3 regions of the Streptomyces sp. NPDC059828 genome follow, and region 2 is predicted to be linked to each of the others. Evidence: riboswitches for the same ligand, from Rfam matches in the RefSeq annotation. Region 2 holds a riboswitch; each other region holds the start of a gene.

Region 1 (3,255 bases), on a different contig from region 2:
GCGGCCGGTGCGCGGTCAGCGCGGGGTCGACCAGCTTCAGGGCCGTCTCACGCCGCCGTACGGTCCACGCGTGCACGGCGAGGATGGCGCCGACGGCGGCGAACTGGAGCAGTGTCAGCACCGCGGCCGTCGGCAGGTCGAGCCGGTCGGCGGTCTGCCGGTAGATCTCGACCTCGACCGTCGAGTAGGCGGGTCCGCCCAGGATCTGGACGATGCCGAAGGAGGTGAAGGTGAACAGGAACACCATGAGCGCCGCCGCGGCCACGGCGGGGGTGAGCGCGGGCAGGGTGACCTTCCGCCAGGCGGCGAACCGTCCGGCACCCAGCACCCGCGCGGCCTCTTCCTGGCGCGGGTCGAGCTGCGACCACAGTCCGCCCACGGTCCGTACGACCACGGCGTAGTTGAAGAAGACATGCGCGAGGAGGATCGCCCACACGGTCGTGTCGAGGCGCACGCCCCACAGCTCGTCGAGCAGCCCGCCGCGCCCGAGCAGGGCCAGGAAGGCGGTGCCGACCACCACGGTCGGCAGCACGAACGGCACGGTGACGACCGCGCGCAGCAGGTGTCTGCCCGGGAAGTCGAAGCGGGCGAAGACATAGGCGCCGGGCAGTGCCAGCAGCAGGGTGAGACCGGTGGAGGCCAGCGCCTGCCACAGGGTGAACCAGAGGACGTCCAGGATGTCCGGTCGGCTCAGCACCTCGCCGATGTGGCCGAAACGCCAGACGCCGTCCGGCCGGAGCCCGCGGCCGACGATCCCGGCCACGGGGTACGCGAAGAAGACCGCGAAGAACGCGACGGGCACCGCCATCAGGGCGAGCCGCGCCGCGTTGCCCCCTCGCGTCCCCGGCGACCCGGGCGACTCGGGTGTCCTGGCGAGCTCGTCTACTTCAGGACGAGTGAGGACCACGACTGGATCCACTGGTCGCGGTTGTCGGCGATCTTCTGGGGTGCCATGGTCTCCGGCTTGTCGACCACGGCACCGAACTGTGTGAAGAGCGCGGGCAGCTTGGCGTCGTTCACGACCGGGTTGACGAACATGTTGAGCGGCATGTCCTCCTGGAACTTCTTGCTGATCAGGAAGTCCAGCAGGGCCTTGCCCCCGGCCTCGTTCTTCGCGCCCTTGAGCAGACCCGCGGCCTCGGTCTGGCGGAAGCAGGTGCCGGTGGCGACTCCGGTGGGCGCCTCCTTGGGCTGCGGCTCGGAGTAGAGCACCTCGACCGGCGGGCTGGAGGCGTACGAGACGACGAGCGGCCGGTCGCCCTTGGCCTTCTTGCCGCCCGCTGAACCGGAGAACTCCTGGTTGTAGGCGAGCTCCCAGCTGTCGACGACCTTGACTCCGTTGGCCTTGAGCTTGGCCCAGTAGTCCGGCCAGTTCTTGTCCCCGTACGTGGCGGCGGTGCCGAGCAGGAAGCCGAGGCCCGGCGACGAGCGTTCGGCGTTCTCGACCACGAGGAGGTTCTTGTAGGCGGGCTTGGCCAGATCGTCGAAGGTCTGCGGCGGGGCCAGCTTCTTGTCGGCGAAGTACTTCTTGTCGTAGTTGACGCAGATGTCGCCGGTGTCGACGGGCGTGACCCGGTGCTCGTCCTTGTCGAGCTGCCGGTCCTCGGGGACGCGGTCCAGGCCCTTGGCCTCGTACGGCGTGAAGACGCCGTTGTCGAGGGCCCGCGAGAGAGTGGTGTTGTCGACGCCGAAGAACACGTCGCCCTGCGGGGATCCCTTGGTGAGGATCTCCTTGTTGAGGGCCTCGACGGCATCGCCGCTCTTGAGCACCTTGACCGTGTAACCGGTCTCCCGGGTGAACTCCTTGAGCACCGCCGGGGTGGCGGCGAAGGAGTCATGGCTGACGAGCGTCACGGTCTTGGACGCCCCGGAGCCGCTGTCCTCGGACTCCCCGCCGCAGGCCGTGAGCGTGCCCGCGCCGAGGGCCGCGAACAGGGCCGCGACCGTGATCTTCTTGGTGGTGCTCACTGAGCTTCCTCCTGGGGTGACCAGGAAGAGACGCGGCCCTGCCAGGTCAGCGGATCCCGGGGATCCGGAGCCGGGCAGGGCGCAACAGCTTGAGTCTCGTCCGAACTTCCTACCCGGAATGACCCGGGCGAGGTTCAGAGGGTCTGCGGTCTGACGATCACCGCACTCTCAGCGCTGTGGCGCTCCCCTGTCGGAATATGTGAATGTTCGGGGCCCAGCGTACATGGGCCCCCTGGAGACCCGGCCGAAGGCTCAGCGCTCGGATGCGGCGAGCTGACCGCAGGCCCCGTCGATCTCCTGCCCCCGGGTGTCGCGCACGGTGACCGGCACCCCATGAGCGGCGATCGCCTCGACAAACGCCTTCTCGTCCTCGGGACGGGAGGCCGTCCACTTGGAGCCCGGCGTGGGATTCAGCGGGATCAGGTTGACATGCACCCGCTTGCCCTTGAGCAGCCGTCCCAGGAGGTCTCCGCGCCATGCCTGGTCGTTGATGTCGCGGATGAGGGCGTACTCGATGGAGATGCGGCGGCCCGACTTCTCGGCGTACTCCCAGGCGGCGTCCAGCACCTCCCGCACCTTCCAGCGGGTGTTCACCGGCACGAGGGTGTCGCGCAGCTCGTCGTCGGGAGCGTGCAGGGAGACGGCGAGCCGGCATTTGAAGCCCTCGTCGGCGAACCGCTGCATCGCCGGGACGAGCCCGACGGTGGAGACGGTGATGCCCCGCTGCGAGAGCCCGAGGCCGTCCGGCTCGGGGTCCGTGAGGCGGCGGACGGCTCCCACGACCCGGTTGTAGTTGGCGAGCGGCTCGCCCATGCCCATGAACACGATGTTGCTGAGCCGCGCCGGTCCGCCGGGGACCTCACCATCGCGCAGCGCCCGCATACCGTCGACGATCTGGTGCACGATCTCGGCGGTCGACAGATTGCGGTCGAGCCCCGCCTGGCCGGTCGCACAGAACGGGCAGTTCATACCGCAGCCCGCCTGCGAGGAGATGCACATGGTGACCCGGTCGGGATAGCGCATCAGCACCGACTCGACCAGCGTGCCGTCATGCAGCCGCCACAGCGTCTTGCGGGTGGTGTCGTCGTCGCAGGAGACATGCCGCACGACGGACATCAGCTCCGGCAGCAGCTCCGCCGCGAGCCGCTCCCGGGAAGCGGCGGGGATGTCGGTCCACTGGCCGGGGTCGTGCGCGTACCGCGCGAAGTAGTGCTGCGAGAGCTGCTTGGCGCGGAACGGCTTCTCGCCGATCGCGGCCACCGCTTCCTTGCGCTCGGCGGGCGAGAG
Region 2 (3,255 bases):
TCACCTCGACATCGAGCATTTCCGCGATGTCCGGCAGGTGGAGCCAGGCGGGGACGAGAGCATCGATCTTTGCGTCAATCTCGGTCACAGGACAAGCCTGCCATCCCGCACTGACAGTCGGTAGCCGGGCCCTATGCGACTGCCGCCTTCAGAGGGACCCCGGGATCCCCCGCACGGGCGGGGTCCAGGCGGGCGCCCGCCTCGATGAGGCGGCGGCCCTGGGTCACGTCACGGGGCCTGCCGACCGCCAGGACCGCGGCCAGTACGCCGTCTTTCAGCCACAGCACGGACCAGCCGGAATCCGCCGCGGGGTCGCCCCGCCGAATGAGTGTCCCGGCGCCCTCGTGGTGGCCCGCGTACTGCACGAAGCGGCCGAACTGCTCGGACCAGAAGTACGGCACCGGGTCATAGGTCAGCGGCGGCTCGCCCTCGGCGCCTTGCAGGGCCCGCAGCACATTGGCGGCGACCGTGCGCGGGCCCTGGAGCGCGTTGTCCCAGTGGTGCACGAGGAGCCGCCTGCCGTAGCGCCGCGAGGGGAAGGAGGCGCAGTCGCCCACCGCGTACACATCCGGCAGCGTGGTGTGCAGCTGCGCGTCGGCGGTGATCGACCCGTCCGGCCCGAGGCCGATGCCCGAGCCGGCGAGCCAGCCGGTCGCCGGACGCGCGCCGATGCCCACGACGACGGCCCCGGCCGTCAGCCGCCGGACCTCCCCGTCGGCCTCTGTGCCTTCGGCGATGACGACCGCCCCGGGCTCGACGGCGGCGACACGTGCCTCCGTGAGGAGTGAGGCGCCGCTCTCGGCGTACCAGTCGGCCATCGGCCGGGTCACCTCGGCGGGCAGGGCACCCGCGAGGGGCCGGTCGGCCGCCTCCACCACGGTGACCGCGCAGCCGGCCCGGCGCGCGGCGGTGGCGAACTCCGCCCCGATCCAGCCCGCGCCGACCACCACGATGTCGTGCTGCCGCTCCAGCACGGGGCGCAGCCGCCGTGCGTCGTCGAGGGTGCGCAGCAGATGGACGCCCTGGACGCCTTCGGTGCCGGGCAGGGTGAGGGGCTCGGCGCCGGTGGCGATCACCAGGGTGTCGTACGGGACGGGGCCGGCCTCGGTGTCGAGCTCATGGGTGTCCGGGCGCAGCCCGGTGACCTCACGGCCCAGCCGGAGGTCGATGTCGAGCGCGTCGAAGTCGACGTCGAGTGCGGAGCCCTCCGCCGTGCCGAGCAGCACGGCCTTGGAGAGCGGAGGCCGGTCGTAGGGCTGGTGCGGCTCGGCGCCGATCAGGGTGAGGCTGCCGGCGTAGCCCTGTTCGCGCAGGGCCACCGCGGTCTGTACCCCCGCCATCCCGGCCCCGGCGATGACGACTCGACGCTGTGTGGTGTGCTCGTTCACCAGGCCAGCCTAATCATCTGACGAACCGTCAGGAAGCTTGGCGGTCGACCGGGGACCCGGCCGGGAGCTCTTCGACGACGCTGGTGCCCCTGCCGTCCCGGGACTCCCACTCCCATGTCTCCTCAAGGCGCACCCGCCCGTCCGGGAGTTGAACCACCGTGGAGACGCAGTGCCCGGATGCCGTCGTTCCGTCCCGCTTGAGCTGGACATAGCGGAAGTCCAGCCGGTCGCCGTCCCGGGTGCCGACGAGGTGCCCGCGGACCACGTCCCCGCCCTCGTACTCGGCCCAGACCTGGCCGTCCCGCTCGTGGTAGGCGAACCGGGTCCGGATGCCCACCTGGCCCGGGGCCTGGTCCGCCAGGGGGGCGAGGACGAGTCCGTCGAGCGAGCGGGCCACGGTGCGGGCTCCCTTACTGCGAGTTGATGACCGGAGTTAGGCTGACCACCGTACTGCTACTCGCGGGAGCCCGGCCGCACCGGGCTGAGAGGGAGGCTGAGGCGGCCTCCGACCGTACGAACCTGATCCGGGTCATGCCGGCGAAGGGAGGGTCCGGATGCCCGTGCATCCACGGACGTCCGCTGACGTCCTGGTCGTCGGGGGCGGAATCATCGGCCTGGTCACGGCCTGGCGGGCGGCGCAGCGCGGACTGCGTACGGCGCTCGCCGACCCCGATCCGGGCGGCGGGGCCGCACAGGTCGCTGCCGGGATGCTGGCCGCCGTCACCGAGCTGCACTACGGCGAGGAGACGCTCCTCGGCCTCAATCTCGCCTCCGCCCGGCGCTATCCGGACTTCGTCGCGGAGCTGGAGGAGGCGAGCGGCCAGGACACCGGTTACCGGACCTGCGGGACGCTCGCGGTCGCGCTGGACGCGGACGACCGGGCTCATCTGCGCGAGCTGCACGCGCTTCAGCGCCGCTGCGGGCTGGAGTCGGTGTGGCTCACCGGACGCGAGTGCCGCCGGCTCGAACCGATGCTCGCCCCGGGGGTCAGGGGCGGACTGCGGGTCGACGGTGATCATCAGATCGACCCGCGGCGGCTGGCGAGTGCGCTGGTGGTGGCCTGCGAGCGGGCGGGGGTGGTCTTCCACCGCACCTGGGCGGCCGGACTCACGGTCGACGGCGACCGCGCCACCGGGGCCGTCCTCAGCCCGCCCGGGGCCACCGCCGACGGCCCCGGCGCTGCCCATGAGGTGGTCGCGGATCAGGTGGTACTGGCCGCGGGCAGCCTCAGCGGCCGGCTGGCCGGCGTGCCCGACGAGGTCCTGCCTCCGGTGCGGCCGGTGAAGGGGCAGGTGCTGCGACTGACGGTGCCGGGTCCGCGCGCCCCGTTCCTGTCGCGGACCGTACGGGCCGTGGTGCGGGGCAGCCAGGTGTACCTGGTGCCCCGTGAGAACGGCGAGCTGGTCGTGGGCGCCACGAGCGAGGAGCTGGGCTGGGACACCACGGTCACGGCGGGCGGGGTGTACGAGCTGCTGCGCGACGCCCATGAGCTGGTGCCGGGCATCACCGAACTGCCGCTCACCGAGACCCGTGCGGGCCTGCGGCCCGGCTCACCGGACAACGCGCCGCTGCTCGGGCCTACGGAACTGCCCGGGCTGCTGCTCGCCACCGGCCACTACCGCAACGGCGTGCTGCTGACCCCGGTGACCGGCGACGCCCTGGCCGACGCCCTGGTCACGGGCGAACTGCCGGAAGAGGCCCGCCCCTTCGCCCCTCATCGCTTCTCTCCCGCACGCCAGGAGGCGTCCGTATGAGCACGACCGTGAATCCGACCGTCTCCGTCAACGGGGAGCCGCTGGAGATCGCGGCGGGTACGAGCCTCGACGCGCTGGTCGCGACACTGACCGCGGCTCGCTCCGGCGTCGCG
Region 3 (3,255 bases), on a different contig from region 2:
CGACAACGTCCCCCGGAGCGTATGCCGGGGGACGCTGAGACTCAGAGGATCAGTCCGCAATCGGCAGGTAGACGCGGTGGCCCGCCTCCGCGAACTCCTTCGACTTGGCGAGCATGCCCGCTTCAACGTCGTCATCGCCGGTCACAGCGAGATCCGGGGCGAATTGTTCTGTGATGCTTCTGCTGATCTTCATCGAACAGAACTTCGGCCCGCACATCGAGCAGAAGTGCGCGGTCTTCGCCGGCTCTGCGGGCAGCGTCTCGTCGTGGAACTCCCGGGCCGTGTCCGGGTCGAGGGCCAGGTTGAACTGGTCCTCCCAGCGGAACTCGAAGCGGGCGTCGGACAGGGCGTCGTCCCACTCCTGCGCGCCCGGGTGGCCCTTGGCGAGGTCGGCGGCGTGGGCGGCGATCTTGTAGGTGATGACGCCGGTCTTGACGTCGTCCCGGTTGGGGAGGCCCAGGTGCTCCTTGGGGGTGACGTAGCAGAGCATGGCCGTGCCCCACCAGGCGATCATCGCGGCGCCGATGCCCGAGGTGATGTGGTCATAGGCGGGCGCCACGTCCGTCGTCAGCGGACCCAGGGTGTAGAACGGCGCCTCTTCGCAGATCTCCTGCTGGAGGTCGATGTTCTCCTTGATCTTGTGCATCGGGACATGCCCCGGGCCCTCGATCATGGTCTGGACGTTGTGCCGCTTGGCGATCTGGTTGAGCTCACCGAGCGTCCTCAACTCGGCGAACTGCGCCTCGTCGTTGGCGTCCGCGATCGAGCCGGGCCGCAGGCCGTCGCCGAGCGAGTACGTCACGTCGTACGCGGCGAGGATCTCGCAGAGCTCCTCGAAGTTCTCGTACAGGAACGACTCCTTGTGGTGCGCGAGGCACCAGGCCGCCATGATCGAGCCACCGCGCGAGACGATGCCGGTCTTGCGGCGCGCGGTCAGCGGCACGTACCGCAGCAGCACTCCGGCGTGGACCGTCATGTAGTCGACGCCCTGCTCGGCCTGCTCGATGACGGTGTCCTTGTAGATCTCCCAGGTCAGCTCCTCGGCCCTGCCGTCGACCTTCTCCAGCGCCTGGTAGAGCGGCACGGTGCCGATCGGCACGGGGGAGTTGCGCAGCACCCACTCGCGGGTGGTGTGGATGTTACGGCCGGTGGAGAGGTCCATGACCGTGTCCGCGCCCCAGCGGGTCGCCCACGTCATCTTCTCCACCTCCTCCTCGATGGAGGAGGTCACGGCGGAGTTGCCGATGTTGGCGTTGACCTTCACCAGGAACCGCTTGCCGATGATCATCGGCTCGATCTCCGAGTGGTTGACGTTCGCCGGCAGCACGGCACGTCCGGCGGCGATCTCCTCGCGCACGACCTCGGGGGAGACGTTCTCCCGGATCGCCACGTACTCCATCTCCGGCGTGATCTCGCCACGGCGGGCGTAGGCGAGCTGGGTCACCGCCTGTCCGCCGCGGCCACGGCGGGGCTGGCGCGGGCGGCCGGGGAAGACCGCGTCGAGGTTGCGCAGCCCTCCGCGCGGCGAGGTGTGCTTGATCCCGTCGTCCTCGGGGCGGACGGGGCGGCCGGCGTACTCCTCGGTGTCCCCGCGCGCGATGATCCAGTTCTCGCGCAGCGGCGGCAGACCACGCCGGACATCGGTCTCGGTGTGCGGATCGGTGTACGGTCCGGACGTGTCGTACAGGGTCACGTCCTTGCCATTGGTGAGGTGCACCTGACGGACCGGCACGCGGATATCGGACCGCGAGCCCTCGATGTACCCCTTGTGCCAGCCGATGGACCTCCCGCCCCCGTTTTCGCCCTCGTTCGGGCCGGAGGCGGGCATGCGTGTGTCCTGAACGGTCATCGTGACCTACTCCCTACGCCGGCATTACCCGGTAACAGGTTCGGCGGTCGGCGCAGCTGCTCAGCGCCCTCTCAGCCCGGTGCTCCGAGCTCCCGCGTGTGCAAAGGTGTCACCACGCTAGCGCCCCGTCTGGCGTGCTGAACAGTGGGCCCCCTCCCCGGTTGGGATGATCGGGCGGTGACTTCCTCGCCGCAGCCCCACGAACCCGACGACCAGCCGGCCGGGGCCCACGGCCCTGCGCATGCCCCTGCCCACGGGCACACGCACAGCCATGCGCACGGTCCCGCCGCGCCCGTCTCCCGTCATCTGCGGCGGGTCATCGCCGCGGTGGTGATCCCCTTCGCCGCCGCCGTCGCGGTGGGTCTGGTCGTCCTGTGGCCGGGCGGTTCGCCGGAGCACGAACGCACCGGTGTCGGCTTCGACCGGCAGACCGAGCAGGGCCGCGTCGTGAAGGTCGAGCAGGTCGACTGCGGAGACGTGAACGCCGCACAGGTCCCGCCGACCGGGAACACCACCACCCCCGAAGAGCCTGAGGCGGCCAACTCGCCGCAGGGCACCTGCGGAAAGGCCACCGTCGAGGTCACGACCGGCAAGGACAAGGGCCGTACGTTCATCGAGGTCGTGCAGCCCGACGCCTCTCGGCAACTACGCGCCGACCAGGGCGTGGTGGTGGCGTACGCGCCCGACGCGCCGCGCGATCTCCAGTATTCGGTCACCGATGTGGACCGGGGCCTCCCGATGGCGCTGCTCGCCGGGCTGTTCGCGCTCGCCGTGGTTCTGGTGGGACGGATGCGCGGGGTGATGGCACTGATCGCGCTGGCCGCGAGCTTCGCGGTGCTCACCCTGTTCATCCTGCCCGCGATCCTGCAGGGCTCCAATCCACTGGCCGTGGCGGTGGTCGGGGCGAGCGCGATCATGCTGATCGCGCTCTATATGTGCCACGGCATCTCCGCCCGTACCTCAGTGGCGGTGCTGGGCACCCTGATCTCGCTGCTGCTGATCGGGCTGCTCGGCTCGCTGTTCATCGGGTGGGCGGTGCTCGGTGGGAACACGGACGACAACACCGGCCTGATCCACGGCCTCTACCCGGAGATCGACATGTCCGGCCTGCTGCTCGCGGGCGTGATCATCGGTTCGCTGGGTGTGCTGGACGATGTGACGGTGACCCAGACCTCGGCGGTGTGGGAGCTGCACCAGGCGGATCCCACGATGGGTCCGCGCAGGCTGTACCAGTCAGCGATCAGGATCGGCCGGGACCATATCGCCTCGGTGGTCAACACACTCGTACTCGCTTACGCGGGTGCGTCACTGCCCTTGCTGCTGCTCTTCTCGATCGCGCAGTCCAGCGTGGGGACCGTCGCCAACAGCGAGTTGGTGGCCGAGGAGATCGTACGCACACTGGTGGG

Evidence for each region. Region 2 has a riboswitch for thiamine pyrophosphate ahead of thiO (glycine oxidase ThiO). Riboswitches for the same ligand answer to the same signal wherever they lie in the genome.
Region 1: linked by a shared signal. The riboswitch ahead of ACFV6V_RS06610 (thiamine ABC transporter substrate binding subunit) and the one ahead of thiO (glycine oxidase ThiO) in region 2 are both predicted to bind thiamine pyrophosphate.
Region 3: linked by a shared signal. The riboswitch ahead of thiC (phosphomethylpyrimidine synthase ThiC) and the one ahead of thiO (glycine oxidase ThiO) in region 2 are both predicted to bind thiamine pyrophosphate.

The regions. Positions count from the first base shown of each region.
Region 1 is NZ_JBHWIW010000007.1:88,769-92,023, reverse strand. Features, by position in the region: gene ACFV6V_RS06615 (ABC transporter permease) at 1-808, opposite strand, end outside; gene ACFV6V_RS06610 (thiamine ABC transporter substrate binding subunit) at 883-1,968, opposite strand; TPP riboswitch at 2,057-2,167, opposite strand; gene rlmN (23S rRNA (adenine(2503)-C(2))-methyltransferase RlmN) at 2,221-3,255, opposite strand, start outside.
Region 2 is NZ_JBHWIW010000005.1:171,990-175,244, reverse strand. Features, by position in the region: gene ACFV6V_RS05125 (Rv2175c family DNA-binding protein) at 1-88, opposite strand, end outside; gene ACFV6V_RS05120 (NAD(P)/FAD-dependent oxidoreductase) at 132-1,340, opposite strand; gene ACFV6V_RS05115 (hypothetical protein) at 1,417-1,785, opposite strand; TPP riboswitch at 1,838-1,951, shown strand; gene thiO (glycine oxidase ThiO) at 1,943-3,142, shown strand; gene thiS (sulfur carrier protein ThiS) at 3,139-3,255, shown strand, end outside.
Region 3 is NZ_JBHWIW010000004.1:167,038-170,292, reverse strand. Features, by position in the region: gene thiC (phosphomethylpyrimidine synthase ThiC) at 50-1,849, opposite strand; TPP riboswitch at 1,843-1,955, opposite strand; gene ACFV6V_RS04085 (YibE/F family protein) at 2,027-3,255, shown strand, end outside.